Regions from separate parts of the Glutamicibacter sp. St.4D3 genome, predicted to be linked through region 1. Evidence: predicted binding sites of a transcription regulator. Region 1 holds the regulator's gene; the other holds the start of a gene.

Region 1 (10,015 bases):
CCTGGACGAGGCCAGCGGGATTGCACTGAACGACATCGCCGAACAGGCCCGGGTCATCCTGTCCCTGACCAAGCCCGAAGCCGGGGATCCGGTGGACGGTGGCCGGCAGACGGCCCGCTCGCAGATGCAGGCGGTGCTCGATGACTCGCTGCGGATGCTGGAGCACGAGGAACGCCGCGAGGTGATTTGGACGTCACGGCCGCGTGAGTTCGTTGAGGGCCGTGGCTATGTGGAGGCCGATGAATCCACCCCCGCCACCCTGAACGTGGCGCCGCTGTCGGTGGCCGGCAAATTGCGCGAGGGCCTGTTTGACGGGCGCACGGTCGTGCTCACCAGCGCCACCCTGGCCATCGGCGCCCAGTTCGACTCCGTCGCCGGGGCGCTGGGCCTGATGGGGGAGGGCGCCCCCTCCTGGCAGGGCGTGGACGTGGGCAGTCCGTTCAACTACCCCAAGCAGGGGATCCTGTACGTGGCCAAGCACCTGCCCAAGCCCGGGCGGCAGCTCAGCGCCGAAACCCTGGATGAGATCGAGGATCTGATCGAGGCCTCCGGGGGAGGGGCGCTGGTGCTGTTCACCTCGAAGCGCTCGGCCGAGGAGGCGGCGGCGATCCTGCGCCCGAAGCTGGACGTGCCGATCCTGTGCCAGGGGGAGGCGAGCATGAAATCCCTGGTCGCCGACTTCAGCGCCGACCGGGATGCGTGCCTGTTCGGCACCATGACCCTGTGGCAGGGGGTGGACGTGCCGGGGGACGCCTGCCGGCTGGTGATCATCGACAAGATCCCGTTCCCGCGCCCCGATGACCCGATCTCCAAGGCCCGCACCCAGGACATCGCCCGCCACGGCGGCAACGGATTCATGCAGGTCTCCGCCGCCCACGCTGCGGTGCGCCTGGCCCAGGGGGCCGGACGCCTGATCCGGTCGATCAACGACAAGGGCGTGGTGGCGGTGCTGGATTCCCGGATGGCCACTGCACGCTACGGCGGCTACCTGAAGAGCTCGCTGCCGCCGATGTGGCCCACTCCGGACAAGAAGGTCATCCTCGGGGTGCTCAAACGGCTGAACCCGAACAAGTAGCCGGGGCCGGCCGCCCCCGCCCGGGTCAGCCGCGCAGGCGCACCAGAACCTTTCCATGAAGCCCACCGGCCTCCACCAGCCGGTGGGCTTCGCCAGCCTGCTCCAAGGGCAATTCGCGATCCACCCGGTACTTCAGCTCCCTCGTGGCCAGCAACTCATTCAGCGCGGCGGCCGCCGCAGAAAGTTCCTCGGCTCTCGCGTTCGAGACGGCGAAACCCTTCACGCTCACATCCCGGGTGTAGAGCGCACCGACCGGAATGCTGGCCTCGGCCTGCAGGCCCGCGGAAATCAACACGGTGCCCCGGTTGGCCAGCGCCGGGATAAGCTGGGCCAGCTGCTGGTGACCCGACGTGTCCCACCAGATCGCGGCACCTTCGGGCACATGGGAGGCCACCGCTTCGATGAGGTCGGGCCGGGCATAGTCCAGCACGGTGTCAGCCCCCAAATCCCTGACCCAGGAATGATCCGCCGGGGCGGCGCTGGCAATCACCCGGGCGCCCCGGGCGCAGGCAAACTGCACGGCTGCACTGCCCACGGCACCGGCCGCCCCACCAATGAACACCGACTGCCCGGCGGCCAGCGGTGCGCTGCGCCCCAGCCCCAGCCACGCGGTGGTCATGGCATGGGACAGCGCCACCACGCCGCGCAAATCCGCCACGTTCTGCGGGAGCGTGAAAAGCCGTGCGGCCGGCACCACGCAGAATTCGGCAAAGGACCCCTGCCGCCTGTCATACCCCAACGAGTTTGACCAGACCCGGTCCCCGACGCTGAACCCGGTGACCGACTCGCCCACGGCCTCGACCGTGCCGGCCACATCCCGACCGAGGATGAACGGGGAGGGAAGCTCGGTGGCGTACGCGCCGGAACGCACAAAGGTGTCCACATGGTTCACGCAGGAGAACTCGGCGCGCACCAACACCTCGTCCGGTTTGGGTGTGGGAATCGGAACCTCACGCACCGCAATGGCTTCAGCCGGACCGGGAACATCGATAACCGCCGCATGCATCATGTCTCCAGCATGCTCCCGCGGCCGGCGCCAAGCCAAGTACGGCGGCCAATGCGCGCGCTGGGCGGGAAACGTAGACTCGTCACAGAACACCGCCGCACCCGGTGGTTGCCCGCCGACCCCTGTCAGGTAGAGGAGCAGTGCATGACCCACAGCTGGACCGCGCTGGCCGACAACGCTGCCCGTGATGTCAACGACCGTTTCGGGCACCGGCTCATGGGGCTGCCCGGCACCTGGATCGGAGCGTTGCGGGCACCGGTTCCCACCCCTAAGGCGCCGGCAGCCCGTGGGCGCCGGATCCGAGGGGACGCCCCATGGTCTGAATGGCACTACTGGTGGCAGGCCCACTACCTGGACGCGATCGTGGACATGGGGTGTCACTATGCGCGGGCCGGCGCACCCGAGGCAGCCAAGGCCGAGGTGCGCCGCGGGCTGCGGCTGCTGCGCGGGATCAAGATCCGCAACTTCGGGGTGTTCCCGAACTATTTCTTTGATGACATGGCCTGGCTGGCGCTCTCCAGCCACCGGCTGAACGCGCTGTGCCTGGAACTGCACCAGCAACCGGCAAAACTTGCCCAGTCGGCGGTGGACTCGCTGACCCGCCAACTGCGCAGCGGTCAGGATTCGGTGCTTGGCGGCGGCCTGTACTGGTCACGCAAACGCGCGTTCAAGAACGTGCCGGTCAACGGCCCCGCGGCCCTACACTTCGCCCGCATCGGGGACCGGAAAACCGCTGGCGCGCTGGTCGACTGGATGCGAGAGAAGCTCTTCGACCCCACCCTGGGCCTCTACCTGGATGGGATCTATCTGGTTAACGCCGGGCATCGGCTCGAAGGACAGATCTACACCTACAACCAGGGCCCAATCCTTGGGGCCTGGCTGGAGCTCGGGGACGAACGGTACCTGCGCCAGGCCGCCGACCTCATCGACGCGGTGGACCGTGGGCTCACCGTTCCACAGCAGGGGCTGCGCCTGGAACAGGGCGGGGATGGGAGCCTATTCACCGGAATCCTCTGCCGCTACCTGGCGCTGGCCGCTACGGATCACCGACTGCCGCAGCAGGCGCGGCAAACCGCCGCGCGGCTCGTTTCCGATACCGCCGCCACCGTCCTGGACAAGCAGACGGCTCAGCTCTCGGAAGCCGTGCAGCGCTGGAGCATCCTCTCGGCCGCAGCGGTCGTCACGCAGAGCACCGACCTGAAACGAAGGACCTCATGAGCCTTCCACCGCAGGACTTGCCTCCGGCACGCAGCGGACTCATCGCAGTGAGTTACGTGATCTTTCGCCAAGCCGACGCCGTGCTGCTGCAACAGCGGCGAGGCACTGGTTTCCTGGACGGGTACTGGGGCGCTGCCGCCGCCGGGCATCTGGAGAATGGGGAAAACGCAGTAGCGGCAGCCATTCGAGAAGCTGGCGAGGAGCTGGGTGTACTGGTCTGCCAAGAACATCTTCACCCCCTGACGGTGCTGCAGCGCCCGGCTGCGGTCAAGGATCAGCCCGGCCGCGTCGACTTCTTTTTCGAATGCCGCACCTGGCAGGGCACACCCGAGATCCAGGAGCCGGACAAGGCCGTGGATCTTCGCTGGTTCGGGCTCGATGACCTGCCAATCCCCGTGGTGCCCCACGAAAAGGTGGTCCTTGAACAACTGCGCCTGCCACTGCCGGCCTTCACCTGCCTCGTCCCCTAGCGGACGTTTTCCGGATGAATTGATTCCCGGCTTGGGTGGGAGCGTCGAGCAGAGCCAAAACAAAATCCCGGTGTGCCGCGTTTGGTAACGCGAAACACCGGGACTGTGCCGAAGGTGGCAGGAAGGCTAGAGCGAACGCATCACCGAAACAACGCGGCCCATGATGGTGGCGCTGTCGCCCAGGATCGGTTCGTAGCGCGAGTTCTGCGGAAGCAGCCAGGTGTGGCCATCACGCTGGCGGAAGGTCTTGACGGTGGCTTCCTCATCCAGCAGGGCGGCAACAATGTCGCCGTTGTCGGCGGTCTGCTGACGGCGCACCACCACCCAGTCGCCGTCGCAAATGGCGGCATCCACCATGGAGTCGCCCGAAACCCGCAACATGAACAGCTCACCGTGGCCCACGAGCTGACGCGGCAGGGAGAAGACATCCTCGACGCTCTGCTCAGCTAGGATCGGACCACCGGCGGCAATACGTCCAACCAGTGGCACCATCGTGGTGTCCGCCGAGGTGCTCAGCTCAATGACCTTGGTCTCATCGGCCGGCTCCGGCTGGGCGGCCGGTTCCTTGGAAGCGGATTCAGACTCGTCGTTCAGCTGCAGCGGAAGCAGAATTTCCATGGCGCGGGGGCGGCGCGGGTCCCGCCGGATATAGCCGAGCTTCTCCAGCTGACCCAACTGGTGGGTTACCGAGGAGAGGCTGGCCAACCCGACCGAGTCGCCAATCTCACGCATCGAGGGCGGGTAGCCGTTGTTCCCGATGGCCCGCTGGATGGTTTCCAGGATCTTCTTCTGGCGGATGGTCAGCGACCGAGCATTGGCACGCGGAGTGCGTTGTGATGCTGACATGTAATTTCTGCCTTCCCTAACGATTGCGAGTCATGGCCGAGCGGTCAAACTGTCGGTGCTGACTGTTGTGATGTCCTCATGCTCGATTTACTTCGAAATCCTAGTGGATTTCGAAGCCTCTTTCAAAGATTTGTTCGAACTATCTAGACAAGTGTCGCCGAGCTCTGTTAGAAAAGATGTACTAGATCCGAACATATCTTCGAATGAGATGTTCGAACATTAGAAACTCGCATCACGCTCGTCCTGAGAGGAGATCGGCCATGGCCACTACGGCACTGGATAAAGATCAAAGCACCACACGCATGCGAATCCGCCTGACCCGACGCGGCTGGGTTGTGTTGATCGGGGTTCCGGTCTTCCTGCTGGCCCTGGCGGCAACTTTCCTGCTGACCACGTTCTCCAACTCCGTAATGGCCTCCGACCAGGAGCCAGCAGGCGTTGAAACGGTGGAGGTGACCGTCATTCCCGGGGACACCCTGTGGGACTTGGCCAGCGAATACGCGCAAGGCTACAACCAGGAAGATGCCATTCGCTACATCGGCGAAATGAACTCGCTGCATGGCGGCGTGCTGCAGGCCGGACAAACCCTGCAGATTCCGGTCCTGGACCAGCAGTAGCCCGCGGTTCATTGTTACCGCCTGGAGCGTCACTGATTCACTGCCAGCGGCCGCCCCAGCTTAGAATTACCGTGTGAAAGACCGCAGTGAACTGTTAAGTCAACTGCCCTTGCGTGAGAATCTCCGCGGGCTCTCTCCCTACGGCGCGCCGCAAATCGACGTGCCCATCCAGTTGAACGTCAACGAAAACACCCATCCACTGCCGCCGGCCGTGGTCGAGGCAATTGCACAAGAAGTGGCCAAGGCCGCCACCACCCTCAACCGCTACCCGGACCGCGAATTCACCGAACTGCGTGAACTGCTCGCCGACTACCTGGGGCATGAACTGCGTGCCGAGAACATCTGGGCGGCGAACGGCTCGAACGAAATCCTGCAGCAAATCCTCCAGGCCTTCGGTGGACCGGGACGCAGCGTCATGAGCTTCGTACCCACGTACTCCATGTACCCGCTGCTGGCCAGCGGCACCGACACCGCCTTCATCGCCGGAACCCGTGCCGCGGACTTCACGCTCAGCGCCGAATCGGCGGCCAGCCAGGTGCGCGAACACCGCCCGAACATCGTGATCCTCTGCTCACCCAACAACCCCACGGGTACCGCCCTGGGGCTGGATGTCATCCAAGCCGTCTACGAGGCGGCCAGCGAGAACAACGCGATCGTGATCGTCGATGAGGCCTACGCCGAGTTCGCGTTGGCCGGAACCAAGTCCGCGCTGGGCCTGCTGCCCGGCCGCCAGCGCCTGATCGTCACCCGGACCATGTCCAAGGCGTTTGCGCTGGCCGGGGCACGCCTTGGCTATCTGGCCGCGGCCCCTGAAGTCAGTGACGCCATCCGGTTGGTGCGTCTGCCCTACCACCTCTCGGCGGTCACCCAGGCCACCGCGATCGCGGCACTGAAAAACGTGGACGCGCTGCTGGCCGAGGTCGAACAGATCAAGACCCAGCGTGACCGGATCGTCACCCGGTTGACCGAACTGGGCCTGCAGCCCTCGGTCAGCGATTCGAACTTCGTGTTCTTCGGCGGGCTGCAGGATCCGGAAGCGATTTGGCAGGGCCTGCTCGAGGCAGGGATCATTGTGCGTAACAACGGGATCCCTGGCACCCTGCGCGTCACCGCCGGCACCGAGGCGGAAACCACCGCCTTCCTCGACCGGCTCAGCGAGCTGCTCGAACCGGCGCACCAGCAAACTGCCAGAAGCTAGCGAAGGAAGAAGATGTCTGCCGAATCCCTGGGCGGCCGCAAAGCCCGCATGGAACGCGTGACCAGCGAATCGTCCGTGTTCGTCGAACTTGACCTGGACGGCACCGGCAAGTCCGAGATCAGCACCTCCGTGCCGTTCTTCGACCACATGCTCACCGCACTGTCCAAGCACTCGCTGATCGACCTGACCGTGCGCGCCACCGGCGACACCCACATCGACGTGCACCACACCGTGGAGGACACCGCCATCACCATTGGCGAGGTGCTGCGCACCGCCCTGGGCAACAAGGCCGGCATCCGCCGGTTCGGCACCGCCTACGCGCCGTTGGACGAGGCCCTGGCCCGCGCCGTCGTGGACATCTCCGGGCGGCCCTACCTGGTGCACGGCGGGGAGCCGGCCGGCCAGGAATACCACCTGATCGGAGGGCACTTCACCGGGTCGATGACGCGCCACGTCTTCGAGTCGCTGACCTTCCACGCCCAGATCTGCGCCCACATCGAGGTACTCTCCGGGCGCGACCCACACCACATCGTTGAAGCGCAGTTCAAGGCCCTGGCACGGGCGCTGCGCGAAGCGGTGGAAACCGACCCCCGCATGGGGGACCAAATCCCGTCCACGAAGGGTGCGCTGTAGGTGGGAAGTAAAAACGTAGTCGTCCTGGACTACGGGTCCGGCAATGTCCGCTCTGCGGTACGCGCCCTGGAGGCGGCCGGAGCCAACGTGGAGTTGACCGCCAACTCCACCGCGATCCTGGAAGCCGATGGCCTGGTGGTCCCCGGGGTGGGGGCCTACGCCTCGGTGATGCAACAGCTCAAGGCCATTGACGCGCCGCGCTGGATCGGACGCCGGGTTGCCGGCGGCCGACCGGTGCTGGGCATCTGCGTTGGCCACCAGGTCTTCTTCGATGAGGGCGTGGAACACGGGGTGCGCAGCCAGGGACTGGGCGAATGGCCCGGCGTCGTGGAGCGCCTGGAAGCCGAAGTGATCCCACACATGGGCTGGAACACCGTCCAGGTTTCCGAGGGCAGCCGATTGTTCGAGGGGATCGAACAGGAGCGGTTCTACTTCGTGCACTCCTACGGCGTGCGCCACTGGGAGTTTGACATCACCCAGCCGGCGATGAGCGCCCCCAAGGTCACCTGGAGCACCCACGGCACCCCGTTCGTCGCCGCCGTGGAAAACGGACCGCTCTCCGCGGTCCAGTTCCACCCCGAGAAATCCGGCACGGCGGGCAACCGCCTGCTGCGCAACTGGTTGGAGACCCTCTAAACATGTGGACCGTTGTCTTGTTGGGAGTCGGAGCCTTCCTGGCCGGGGGAGCGATCTCCCTGAAAAGCCAGAAAGCCCACATCTCCTGGATCATCGCCTGCTGGGCGCTGGCCGCCATGGCAGTCATTGCCGGGTGGGTCCTGACCCTGTAGCGCCCTACGCCACCGCAGAACACAAAGGAAACAATGAGCGAGCAAACACACCTGGAACTGCTTCCCGCCGTCGACATCGCCAACGGGCAGGCCGTACGCCTGGTCCAGGGCGAAGCCGGCTCCGAGACCGGCTACGGCGATCCGCTGGAAGCCGCATTGGCCTGGCAGAACGACGGCGCCGAATGGCTGCATCTGGTGGACCTGGACGCCGCCTTTGACCGCGGACACAACACCGACATTGTCCAGCGCATCGCCCAGGAACTGCAGATCAAGGTGGAGCTCTCCGGCGGCATCCGCGATGACGCCTCACTGGAGCGGGCCCTGGAATTCGGCGCCACCCGAGTGAACCTGGGCACCGCCGCCCTGGAGAACCCCGAATGGACCGCCAAGGCCATTGAGCGCTTTGGCGACAAGATCGCCGTCGGCCTGGACGTGCGCGGCACCACCCTGGCCGGTCGCGGCTGGACCAAGGAAGGCGGGGACCTGTGGGAGGTGCTCGCCCGGCTGGAGGACGCCGGCTGCCCGCGCTACGTGGTCACCGACGTCACCAAGGACGGCACCCTGCGCGGCCCGAACGTGAAACTGCTGCTGGAAATGTGCGCCAAGACCGACAAGCCGATCGTGGCCTCCGGCGGCATCTCCTCCCTGGATGACCTGCGCGCGCTGCGCGAACTGGTTCCCGAGGGCGTCGAAGGCGCCATCATGGGCAAGGCGCTGTACGCCGGTCGCTTCACCCTGCAGGACGCCCTGGAAGTCGCGGCCGGACGGGCTTAGCTAAGTCGGGTGCAACTGATTAGTTGAATTATGGGTCTCGTGAACACGGAAAGTGTTCGCGGGACCCATACGCCGTTGAAAGACGACTGTCGAGCGACTCCATCCAGCCGTGGTCGGGGTGATCACTGCTGCGCTGACAGGTTCGCGTGCGGGATCAGAGATTCAATTTGACGGACCGTGTCCGGGAGCCCCCCCGCGGGTCTAACGCGTCAATCCAAACATAATCTCCGGGCCTTTCTCACGGCTGTCTGGAGCCTTTGCTCACTCACTAACAACGCCGCCCGTCGTACTGGTTTACTTCTCACGATGACGTGGCATTAGGTGAGCCGACGGCTGAGGTGGAACCTTGAACTGCTGAAGACCCCCGGCTTCTTTTGTTATCAAAATGTCACAATTTTTTAGCTAAACAAATTTGCTTTAAACGCGAACTCATCCAAGACTATTGTTGTATCTTTCACTGTCTGGGGGGGACATCATGAGCACCAATTTTCCGGGGACTCCACCGAGCCCAAAAATGACGAAAACTAATCGAAAACTTTTGCTAGCGCTGGTCCTTTTAGGGTTGCTGCTACTTCTGATATTCCTGCCGGAAGTGGTCCTGCTCCTTGCCTTGTTAGGAGTGGTGCTCGGCGCGATTGCGATCTTTGTCGGCCGCATTCCCTGGGTTGCTCGGTCGAATCGCAAAATGGCTGCCAAGGGCACCGGTATTCTCGCGGGGTTGGTTATCGTCGCCGCGGGCATTATCGGTATTCAGAATCCGGTGCCAGCACCCGAACCCAATGCAGCGCCCGCCGTTCAGCAGAATGATTCTGCAAGCCCGGAACCTGCAGTTGCAACCGAGTCCTCCACTCCGACACCGGCCCCAGTGCTGGATGACTATGTAGGGGACCTTTGCGACGGCGACGACTTAGTGATGGAACAAGGCCACGAGCAACTGTACTGTGACAAGGACGCGAACGGAGCGCTTGTCTGGGTAACCGCTAATGAGCACGAGAAGTTGCTTCTTGCTGAAAAGAAGGCGGCAGACGAGGCTAAGGTCAAGAAGGCAGCAGAGGCTGAGGCCAAGAAGGCGGCCGAGGCGAAGAAAGCCGCCGAAGAGAAGGCTGAACAGGAAAAAGCTGCACTAGAAAAGGCCAAGAAAGAAAAAGCTGCCGCCGCGAAGGCGGCCCAGGAAAAGGCCGCTGCTGAAAAAGCTGCAGCCCAGAAGAAGGCGAAGCAAGAAGCCGAGAAGAAAAAGGTGCGAAAGCCCGCAAGTACACCGAAACCTGCGGCACCGAAACCAGCTCCTAATACTAGCCGTTACTTCAAAAACTGCACTGAAGCACGTAATGCTGGCGCAGCGCCCGTTTATAGGGGCGAACCGGGCTATGGCAAACATCTGGATCGTGAC
Region 2 (10,015 bases), 690 kb from region 1:
GCCGACCCGAAGGCTGCGGACTACCAGCCGGTGCCGCGCCCCGACCCGAACCCGCTGGACTGCCAGAGCGCAGGGCACGGTTCCCACGTGGCCGGCAGCTCCTCGGGCTACGGCGTGAACGCCGATGGCACCACCTTCAGCGGGGACTACTCCAAGCTCACCGCCAAGGAGGTCTCCACGATGCGCGTCGGTCCGGGCACGGCGCCGGAATCCCAGCTGATCGGCATCCGCGTCTTTGGCTGCTCCGGTTCCTCCGCCGTGGTGGGCCAGGCCCTGGACTACGTGCTGGACCCGAACGGCGACGGGGACTTCTCCGACCGCGCCGACGTGGTGAACATGTCCCTGGGTTCGGACCGCTCCCCCACGCAGGACCCGGAAAACGACATCGTTGACGCGCTGAGCAAGGCCGGGATCCTCTCGGTCGTCGCCAGCGGCAACGCCGGGGACGTTACCGACATCGGCGGTTCGCCGGGCAACTCACGCAGCTCCCTGACGGTGGCCAACACCGTGGGCTCGCAGGTTTCCCTGGACGGCATCCAGGTCGATGCCCCGGCCGATGTGGCCGGCACCGTCGCCGGACAGTACTCCTCGAACTTCAACTACACCTCCGCCGATCCTGCCAAGCTCAGCGGTGAAGTGGTCATGGCCCCGTCCTCCAACGCCTTTGGCTGTGAGCCCTTTGCGGCCGATTCGCTCAAGGGCAAGTGGGTGTGGCTGCAGTGGAGCGAAGACGGGCAGTTCCCCTGTGGCTCCGCCGCCCGCTTCAACAACGCCGAAGCCGGGGGCGCCACCGGGGTGCTGCTGGATTCGGAAACGAACCTGTTTGATGCCGGGATCGCCGGCAACGCCACCATCCCCGGCGCCCAGCTGACCCTGGACAACTCCAAGAAGCTGCGCCCGGCGGCCGAGGCCGGAACCCTGAAGGTCACCCTGTCCCCCGATCTGATCGGGGCCACCTCCGGGGATTCCGGGGCGAAGGACACCTTGAACTCCTCCTCCTCGCGCGGGGTGCACGGCTCCAACGGCGTGGTGAAGCCGGACGTGGCGGCCCCCGGAACGCAGATCGGCTCCGTGGCCGTAGGCACAGGAAACCGTCCGTCCGTCAAGTCCGGCACCTCGATGGCCACCCCAATGGTCGCCGGTGTGGCCGCCCTGGTGCTGGAAGGCAAAAACTACAGCCCGGAGCAGGCCAAGAGCCTGATCATGAACACCGCCGCCGCCGACGTGCTGGCCGCCAACGGCAAGGCCTACGGGCCGAACCGCGTGGGCGCCGGACGGGTGATGGCCGATGCTGCAATCTCCTCCCCGGCCTACGCCTTCGACACCAAGAACCCGGACCTGACCTCCGTGGTATTCGGGGTCATTGAACTGGACGCGAAGAAGAAGTTCTCCGCCACCCGTTCGATCACGGTGAAGAACACCAGCAAGAAGAGCGTGGACTACAAGCTGAAGTACGTGCCCTCGACCGAGATCCCGGGTGCCAGCTACAGCCTGGACCGTTCCTTGGTACGGGTGGCGCCGGGCAAGAGCGCCAAGGTCAACGTGACCCTGCGCATCGACCCACGCAAGTTCTCCAAGACCATGGACCCGACCATGGAGCGCACCCAGTCCGGCCTGGCCCGGGCCTGGGTCAGCGACGTGACCGGGCGCGTGGAACTGAGCAGCTCCAAGGCCCCCACCCTGCGGGTGCCGGTCCAGGCCGCGCCGAAGCCCACTGCCGAGATGAGCGGGCAGGTCAAGAAGCTGAAGAAGGGGCAGAACCAGACCAGCATCAAGCTCAAGGGCCAGGATCTGGCCCTGGGCAAGGGTGAGGGCCAGGTGACCAGCCTGCTGGGCGCGTTCGAACTGGGCGCCACCAGCAAGCGTGAGGGCAAGCGCCTGGAGTCGATCCCCGTGGCCAGCGCCATGGACCTGCAGTACGTGGGCGCCTCCACCACTGCACCGCGCACCGGGGTGGCCGATGGGCTGCTGAACATCGGCATCTCCACCTGGGACAACTGGGCGAACCTGGCCGGCGCCACCGAACTGGACGTCGAATTCGACACCAACGGGGACGGCAAGGCCGACTACGTCTCGTTCACCACCCAGCTCGATGACATCGACCTGGACCTGGTGGCGACCTTCGATTCGAAGACCGGGGCCCAGGTTGACCTGCAGCCGCTGAACGGCGTGCTGGGAGACGTGGACACCAACACCTTCGACACGAACGTGGCGATCCTGCCGGTGGCCCTCAGCTCGCTGGGCCTGGATGAGTCCAGCAGCAAGATCTCCTACCGCGTGCAGTCCTACTCCTGGTACCACACGGATGACCAGGGCGCCCTGGTTCCGGTGGACACCACGAAGTGGATCGACTTCAACGTCGCCAGCCCGCAGCTGGACTTCGGCGCCACCGGCACCCTGTTCACCGACCTGAAGGGCAACCACATCCCGGTCAGCGTCGAGAACGTGAAGAAGGAGTCCAAGGCGCTGCTGCTGCACCTGCACAACGGCACCGGAAAGCTCGGTGAGAAGAAGAACAAGCACAAGCCGCAGAACGATGGTGATCGCGCCGAGGTGCTCACCGTGGTCGACGGACACAAGTCGGGACACCACAAGAACTAGCCGGCACGATCCGGCAGGACTTGTTCCGTCCTGAGGTACCGAGCCCCGGTCGTGCTCCCAGCAGATGCTGGGGGCACGACCGGGGCTCTTGCACTTACTCCTGCGCCCGCAGGTGCTCGGTGACCACCAGGGTGGCCGCCTGGCGCACGGTGTCGGCGAAGGCCCCGTCCTTGGCAGCGCGGGCAGCAATCGCCTGCACCATCTGCACCGCCTCATCGGCCTGCACGCACAGGGCCAAGGTGCCGCCGGCGGCAATGAACTTCACCGCCCGCTGCCCCAGCGCGGTCTCGGACACGGCCGCTGCGTCGCACAGGTCATCGGAGATCACCAGGCCCTCATAGCCCAGCTGGTCGCGCAGCAGCTCATCGATGATCGCCCGGGAGAACGGGGCCGGGTTCTTGGCGTCGAGCTTGGAGTAGCTGGCGTTGGAGATCATCACCCAGGCCAGGTCCTGTTCAATGCCGCGCACGAAGGGCTGCAGGTATGGGTCCTGGGCGTCGGTGACGGTGTCCACCACGCGTTCGGTGGTGTCGGTGTTGCCCTTCACCCTTCCCAGGCCCGGGAAGTGCTTGATCACCGGCTGCACCCCGGCATCATCCAGCGCCTGGTTCACTTCGCCCACCGCATCCCACACGGTGTCCGGGTCGTAACCGAAATTCCGCTGCCACTGCCCGATGGGGGCGTTGCCGGCCCCCAGCGATTTGGGAACCGTGTCGGCCACCGGCGCCAGGTTCACGTTCACCCCGGCCTCACTGAGCTGCCGGCCCAGCTGCCCGGTGGACTGGGCCAGACGCTTGGCCGACCAGCCGCCCTGGGTCAGCGCGCTGGGCAGGTTGGTGAAGCCCGAGCCCTGCAGCACCCGCACCGAACCGCCCTCCTGGTCGGTGGCGATCCACGGCTCCAGCTGGCCGGGCACGTTCGGTGCCACGGCCTTGCGGATCTGCTTCACCTGGCCGGCGGTCTGCTGCAGCGACAACTGCGAGCGCCCGCGCAGGAACACGCTGGCAATCCCCGCGTCCGCCAGCTGGTCCAGTTCCTGCTGCGTGGCACCGGTGGCCGGCACCCCGGCCATCACCAGCAGTCCGGCCTGCTGCTGCACCTCCAGGTCCCGCACCAGTTCACTGGCCCGCTGCGCCTCCGGATCCTGCGGGGAGGCGGTGGGCGTCGGGGAGGCGGTGGGGCTCTGCGACGCCGTGGGGGACGCCGGTGCGGAGGCACTGCCGCTGGGGGCGGGGCTGGAAGAGCCGGGGGCCGGGGTCGGGGCGGGGTCGGGCTGCGGGGCCCCGCCGGAACATCCGCTCAGCGCCAACGCCAGGACGCAGGACAGGGCCAGGGACTGTGGTGCACGCCGGGGAAACCTCATGCTCTCATTGTGGCACCCCGCCGGGCCCCCGCCGCGCGGCAACCGGATTCAGGCCCGGACCGTGGGCAGCTCATCCCAGTTCGTGGTGAAGCGCGGGGACATGTGCTCGCGGCGCATCGCCCAGTCCGGGTCCCCGGCCAGTCCGCTGCGTCCCAGCCCGATCGCCTTGCTGCCAAAACGCTCGGTCACCTGTTGCACCATCTGGCTCAGTGTTTCCCCGCTGTCCCCGGCGCCCTGCGGTGCCGGTGCCGCGTCCTGCCACTGCAGGTCCAGCTGGGTGGCCTCGGGCTGGTCGCTCAGCCCGGAGAGGATCACCCCGCCACGCACATACTCCGTGCCGGGCTCCATCAGCCCCTCCATCGCCTGCACCGCCAGCCGGGTAATCAGGATCGGGTCCCGTGTCGCCTGCGGCAGGCGCACCTGGGTGGAGGGGAAGGAGGCCGGGCCTGCGGCAAAGCGGCTGGTTCCGGCCATCACCGTCAGCAGTGCGGCGTAGCGCCCCTCCCGCGCCAGGCGCGCCGCGGCCTTTTGGGCGTAGAAGCTCATCACCTCGCGCATCTGCTCCCGGCTGGTCACCGGGTGGGCGAAGGAACGGGTGAACATCACCTGCCCCTTGTCGGCACGCTCCTCCACCGGGCCGATGCAGCGGGTGCCGCCCAGTTCAAAAACGGTGCGCTGCAGCACGACGGAGAACCTCTTGCGGATCAGCTGCGGGTCCGCGCCCGCCAGGTCGGCGATGCTCACGATGCCCATCCCGGCCAGTTTCCTGCCGGTTTTGCGTCCCACACCCCACACCTCGGTGACCGGCACCAGGGACTTGATCCGCGCCACCACCTCCGGGTCCATCAACTGCTCCACGCAGACCCCCTGCAGTCCGGGGTTCTTCTTCGCCACATGGTTGGCGAACTTGGCCAGCGTCTTGGTGGCGGCCACCCCCACGCAGACCGGCACCCCCACCGAACGCTGCAGGGCCGCCCTAATCTGCGCGGCCGTGCGCTGCACCTGCTGCAGGGACCCGGTCAGCCCCAGGAAGGACTCGTCGATGGAATACACCTCCTGCCAGGTTCCGAAGCGGGCCAGCACCTCCATGACCCGGGCCGAGAGGTCCCCGTACAGTTCGTAGTTGCTCGAGCGCACCGCCAGCCCGTGGCTGCGCTGCAGGTCGCGGACCTGGAAGTAGGGTTGGCCGGTGGTGATGCCCAGGGCCTTGGCCTCGGCGGAGCGGGCCACCACGCACCCGTCGTTGTTGGACAGCACCACCACCGGCCGGTTGCGCAGGGTGGGATCAAAAACCCGTTCGCAGGAAACGTAGAAGTTGTTCACGTCCACCAGGGCGATGTGCTCGCCGGCCTGTGCGGATGGGTCAGCGGACATAATGCAGGCACCTGGTCACGACGCCGAATACCTCGACCTCGTCATGCTCACCCAGCCACTGCGGCTGGGCCGACTCGTCGCTGAGCAGCCCGACCCGGCCCCGCTCCACCTGCCAGCGGCGCACCAGCATCTGCTCATTGAGGCTCAGCACCACCACGCTGCCGTGCTGGACCGAGCGGGAGCGGTCCACGATGATTTCATCCCCGTCATGGATCCCTGCGGAGACCATCGCCCCTCCGGCGACCCGCATGATGAATGTGGAGACGCGGTCGGTAATCAGCAGCCGGTTCAGGTCCAGCCCGCCGTCGAAGTAATCGCGCGCCGGTGAGGGGAACCCCATGGCCTGCACCGCGCCGACCGGCCCGCTGCTGCTGGCCTCGGGGACCAGCGGATCCTTCGCAGCCATCGCCCACCACTTTTCGTACACATATTCGAACACTGTGATTCTAGCAAGGAAACACGCCGCAGTGTCTATGCTGTAAGCAGGCAGGATTTGCGCACCACGGCCGTCGGCCGGCGCACCTGCCAAGATTGCACCCGGGGGAAGAGAGCCGCATTCGTGAAGGTACTACTGATCAGCTGCGGGGACGTGGGCACGGAGGCCGGTTTCCGCTTCCAGGCCCGCGGAGCCCATGTCACCGCCTGGCGGCGCAATCCGCAGAAGCTGCCGCCAACCTTTCACGGGCAGCAGGTGGATGTGGCCAGCGGGCAGCTGCCGCCAATCGACCCGGACACCGAGGTCGCGCTGTTCACCCCGGTCCCGGCCAGCCGCGACGCCGCAGGCTACGAGCACAGCTATCTGCAGGCGGCCCGGCACCTGGTCACCGCCCTGCAGCAACAGGCCCCCGCGCTGCGCAGGCTGTTCTACATTTCCTCCACGGCGGTGAACGCCGGCAACGACGGGCAGTGGGTCACCGAGCAACACCCCAAGGAGCCGCGGCGGGAAACGGCCAAGGTCCTGGCCTGCACCGAGGACTACCTGCTGGATTCAGCCCTGCCGGTCACGATCCTGCGCGCCTCGGGCATCTACGGACCGGGGCGCACCCGGCTGATTGACTCCCTGCGCGAGGGCAAGGCCCGCCTGCCGCGAAGCTCGCAGTGGACCAACCGGGTCCACCGCGACGATCTGGCCAAGGCAGTGGTGCACCTGGCGCACTTTGGCTCCGATATCGACGAGCTCTACCTGGCCACCGACAACGAGCCGGCGCAGCTGGCCGAGGTCTACGAGCACCTGGCCGGCCTATTGGGCACCACGCCGCCACCCGCCAGCGAGGAGGCCCCCGGCAGTGGGGCCGACCGCCGGCTGAGCAACGCACGCTTGCGCGCCACCGGCTGGGAGCCGACCTTCCCGAATTACCGGGAAGGGTACCGGGCCATCCTGCGCGGCTCCGGTCGCCGGCACCACTGACCGCGCAACACCTTGAAGGTTCCCGGCCCCGGCGTTCCGGGGCGGCCCGAACCTCGGGGCCGGGCTCTTAAACGGCCTCGCGGCCGGATCCCCCAAGGTGAGGCTCCGGCCGCGAGGCAGAATGCGTGTTGGTCTTCGACCGATTACTGGTCTTAGAAGCCCTTGCGCAACGGGTTGAAGTGACGGGCCACTGCGGGCACCGACTGGCCGGTGATCTGCGAGGCCAGGATCTTGCCGGTCAGCGGCCCCAGGGCCACGCCCCACATGCCGTGTCCGCCACCGACCGAAACGCGCGAGGAGTTGGTCTGCCCGATCAGCGGGAGGCCATCGGCGGTGCAGGGACGCCCGCCAACCCATTCCTCCTGGCGGTTCTCCCAGTTGATGCCGGTGTAGACCGGCTTCGCGGCCGCCACAATTGCCTCGATGCGCTTGGGCTCGAGCTTGTGGTTGGCGTCGCGGAACTCCATGGTGCCGGCGATGCGGAAGCGGTCCCCCAGCGGGGTGCAGGCCACGCGCTGTGCCGGGAAGTAAATCGGGTGGGTCGGCATGTGCTCCGGCTTGACCGTGAAGGAGTAGCCGCGGCCTGCCTGCACGACGACGTTCACGCCGAACTTCTTGGTCAGGTCGTTCATCCAGGCGCCGGTGGCCATGACCACGTGATCCGCGGTGATTGCGCGGCCCTCGGAACCGATAACGGTCACCGAGCCGCCGTTGTCCCGCACATCGGTGACGTTGAACGAGCCGATGATGTCACCGCCGCGGGCCTGAACGGACTCCGCCAGCGAAGCCATGTACTTCGGCGGGTTCAGGAAGCGCTGGTTCTTGATGGCAATGCCGGCCACGACGTTCTCCGACAGGGTCGGCTCGATGCCGCGCAGCTCATCGCCCGTCAGCAGGTCGTACTCCACGTTGCCACCGGTCTTGTGGATCATCTCGAATTCGTGCAGCAGCCCGTCGCGGTCCGCCATGGTGCGGAAGCCGGTGAGGAACGGGTTGGCCGGAGTGGTGGTTTCCTGCACGCCCGGGCCGGCCGAGGTGGATTCGGAAATCTCGTCGAAGGCGTCCAGGCCGCTGGTGCCGATCTCGGAGAAGGTCCGCATGGCCTGCTCCCACTTCTTCGGGGTGCTGTGCCAGGCGAAGCCGAGCAGGAAGCGGATCAGCTTGGCGTCGGCCTTCAGCGGGATGTACAGCGGCGAGGCCGGGTCAAACATCATCTTCAGCCCGTTGGTGAAGACCGAGGGCTCTGCAATCGGCAGGGTCAGGGCCGGGGTCAGCCAGCCGGCATTGCCCCAGGATGCACCGGAGGCGACACCGCCGCGGTCTACGACCGTGACCTTCACACCCTGCTCCTGGAGGTACCAGGCGGTCGACAGGCCGACGAAGCCCGCGCCGACGATAACTACATGATCCGGGGCAGCACCCTTGGCCATGATCCACACTCCTTGGAAACCAACGAAAATCTTTTGCTTCCCCTGCAGACACAAGGGAATAACTTTGCACTCACTGTCTCGGTTTTGCCGCCCGATTGCAACGCGAACTGGAGATTCAACGGTGATCCAGACCACATTTTGTACTACGCTGAATTTTTTGGAGTAAAACTTGGGAACTACCGCAATATTTGCGGCGCTCAACGGGCTTTCGCTGCCTCTGCTCGGAATACCGGTGTTTTGCTGATGTTTTCCACGTTTTGGAATTCCAGCCCGCCGATGGAGCCCATCGGGGCTAAGAACCGCCTGCGTAGACTGGAATCAGATTCTTACTGCCAACCTACGCAAAGGACCGCGCGCCCGTCATGGCATCACGCAAACCGCACAAGAAGAAGACCGCCCAGGGCCACCCCGCGCGCCGCCCCGGCGCGAGCTCGGTACCCTTCGAAACCGAGGTCCGCCAGGCCCTGCAGCCCTTCAAGCAGGCCCTGTACCGCCACTTCCAACACGAGTCTGCCGCCGAAACCCGCGCCGCGCTGGAGGGGCTGACCACCCTGCTGACCGTGCATGCGCAGCTGCGCAAGGAAGTCGATGTGACAACCCTGGATTCCACAGCCCTGGGTGAGCAACTCGGACACCTGCGCTCGTTGGGTGAGGAAGTGCTCAAGGCCAGCGCCGGGCTGCTGAAGCAGTACCTGGTCTTCCTGGGTCAAAGCGCCCACTTCGGCGGCAGCGTCGAGGACTTCAAGGCCAGCTTCGAGTTCCTTTCCCGCATGGCCGGAGACTCCCCCATCGTCGTGCCCTTCATGGAGGACGACGAGGCCAACGCCGCACTGGAGCAGTTGCCGCTGGTCTTCGCCGCGCGGGAGCTGGTGGCGTGGGTTGGCGCGGGTCAGCCGACAGACCCCAGTGGCGTGCTGCATGGCGATCAGCTGCAGCAGGCCGCCGCGGCCTTGGGCATGGACGTGCGGATTGATGAGGCCGCCACGGACCCGGTAAAGGATTGGGAACCGGCCGATGGAACGGCAGTTTCCTCCCTCGGCCAGATTCCACGGCTTTCGGCCTACTGGGATGCCCTGATTGGAACGGCCATGCTGCGTTACGATGCGCCCAACGCAGTGCCCACCGAGAGCCTGCGGGACGCCCTGAACGCCGCCACCGGCCCAGGCGCCCGGCTGATCAAGGAGCTCGTCGCCGAAGTCATCTTCTCCAACGTGCTCACCAATGCTCTGGCGGTTCCCGGCCAAGGCGAGGTGGCCGAGATGGTGGCCGGCGTCTTGAGCAATGCCGCTTCGTCCAACCAGCCGCGTGCCGAGTTCGCGTTGCAAGTACCGGGCAAGGATGACTTGCCCGAGGAACAACATCACCTGATTCCCAAGCTGGAATCGACCATCCCCGAAGTTGAGCGCGTGCTGCGCTGCTTCGAGCGCGAGGGCCTGGTGGTCATCGACGAGTTCATCGAGGTGCCAGAAGTCGTTCGCGGCCCGCTGGAACGCGCGCTGGAGAAGGTATCCGAACGGCTGCTCAGCGGCGAATCCGAGGCCCCAGAACAGGGCTAGCAAACAGTCCCACGAACAGGACGTCTGATACAGGTGGGGCGCGGTCCAAGTATGGACCGCGCCCCACCTGTACTTCTTGCTAGAGGCTGCGCACCGCGAACTTCGCCTCATGGCGCGGCAGGCGCTCCATCCAGGCATTGGCGCCCGGCTTGCCGACGTTGACGATCATGAAGGACTTGTGGCCCGTTTCTTCGTTAATGGCCGCGTCCACAGCTGCATGGTCAAATCCACCCATCGGTCCGGCGGCCAGGCCTACTGCGCGCACGGCCATCAGGAAGTAGCC

The links. Region 1 encodes LexA, which represses DNA repair genes until DNA is damaged. Its sites were predicted from a motif close to TCGAACANNTGTTCGA; they were not measured.
Region 2: AC6I21_RS01600 (LexA family protein) is a predicted target of LexA. The motif match lies at 5,758-5,773, and genes of this name have one in related genera.

The regions. Positions count from the first base shown of each region.
Region 1 covers NZ_AP039380.1:1,018,114-1,028,128, forward strand. The annotation lists gene AC6I21_RS04685 (ATP-dependent DNA helicase) at 1-1,075, shown strand, start outside; gene AC6I21_RS04690 (NADPH:quinone reductase) at 1,101-2,084, opposite strand; gene AC6I21_RS04695 (glycoside hydrolase family 76 protein) at 2,226-3,299, shown strand; gene AC6I21_RS04700 (NUDIX domain-containing protein) at 3,296-3,769, shown strand; gene lexA (transcriptional repressor LexA) at 3,896-4,615, opposite strand; gene AC6I21_RS04710 (LysM peptidoglycan-binding domain-containing protein) at 4,876-5,232, shown strand; gene AC6I21_RS04715 (histidinol-phosphate transaminase) at 5,306-6,430, shown strand; gene hisB (imidazoleglycerol-phosphate dehydratase HisB) at 6,443-7,063, shown strand; gene hisH (imidazole glycerol phosphate synthase subunit HisH) at 7,064-7,699, shown strand; gene AC6I21_RS04730 (CG2302 family histidine operon protein) at 7,702-7,851, shown strand; gene priA (bifunctional 1-(5-phosphoribosyl)-5-((5-phosphoribosylamino)methylideneamino)imidazole-4-carboxamide isomerase/phosphoribosylanthranilate isomerase PriA) at 7,885-8,625, shown strand; gene AC6I21_RS04740 (excalibur calcium-binding domain-containing protein) at 9,101-10,015, shown strand, end outside.
Region 2 covers NZ_AP039380.1:331,652-341,666, reverse strand. The annotation lists gene AC6I21_RS01615 (S8 family serine peptidase) at 1-2,601, shown strand, start outside; gene AC6I21_RS01610 (glycoside hydrolase family 3 N-terminal domain-containing protein) at 2,696-3,964, opposite strand; gene AC6I21_RS01605 (Y-family DNA polymerase) at 4,013-5,338, opposite strand; gene AC6I21_RS01600 (LexA family protein) at 5,328-5,744, opposite strand; gene AC6I21_RS01595 (NAD(P)H-binding protein) at 5,898-6,746, shown strand; gene AC6I21_RS01590 (NAD(P)/FAD-dependent oxidoreductase) at 6,899-8,176, opposite strand; gene AC6I21_RS01585 (hypothetical protein) at 8,539-9,732, shown strand; gene AC6I21_RS01580 (malonic semialdehyde reductase) at 9,812-10,015, opposite strand, start outside.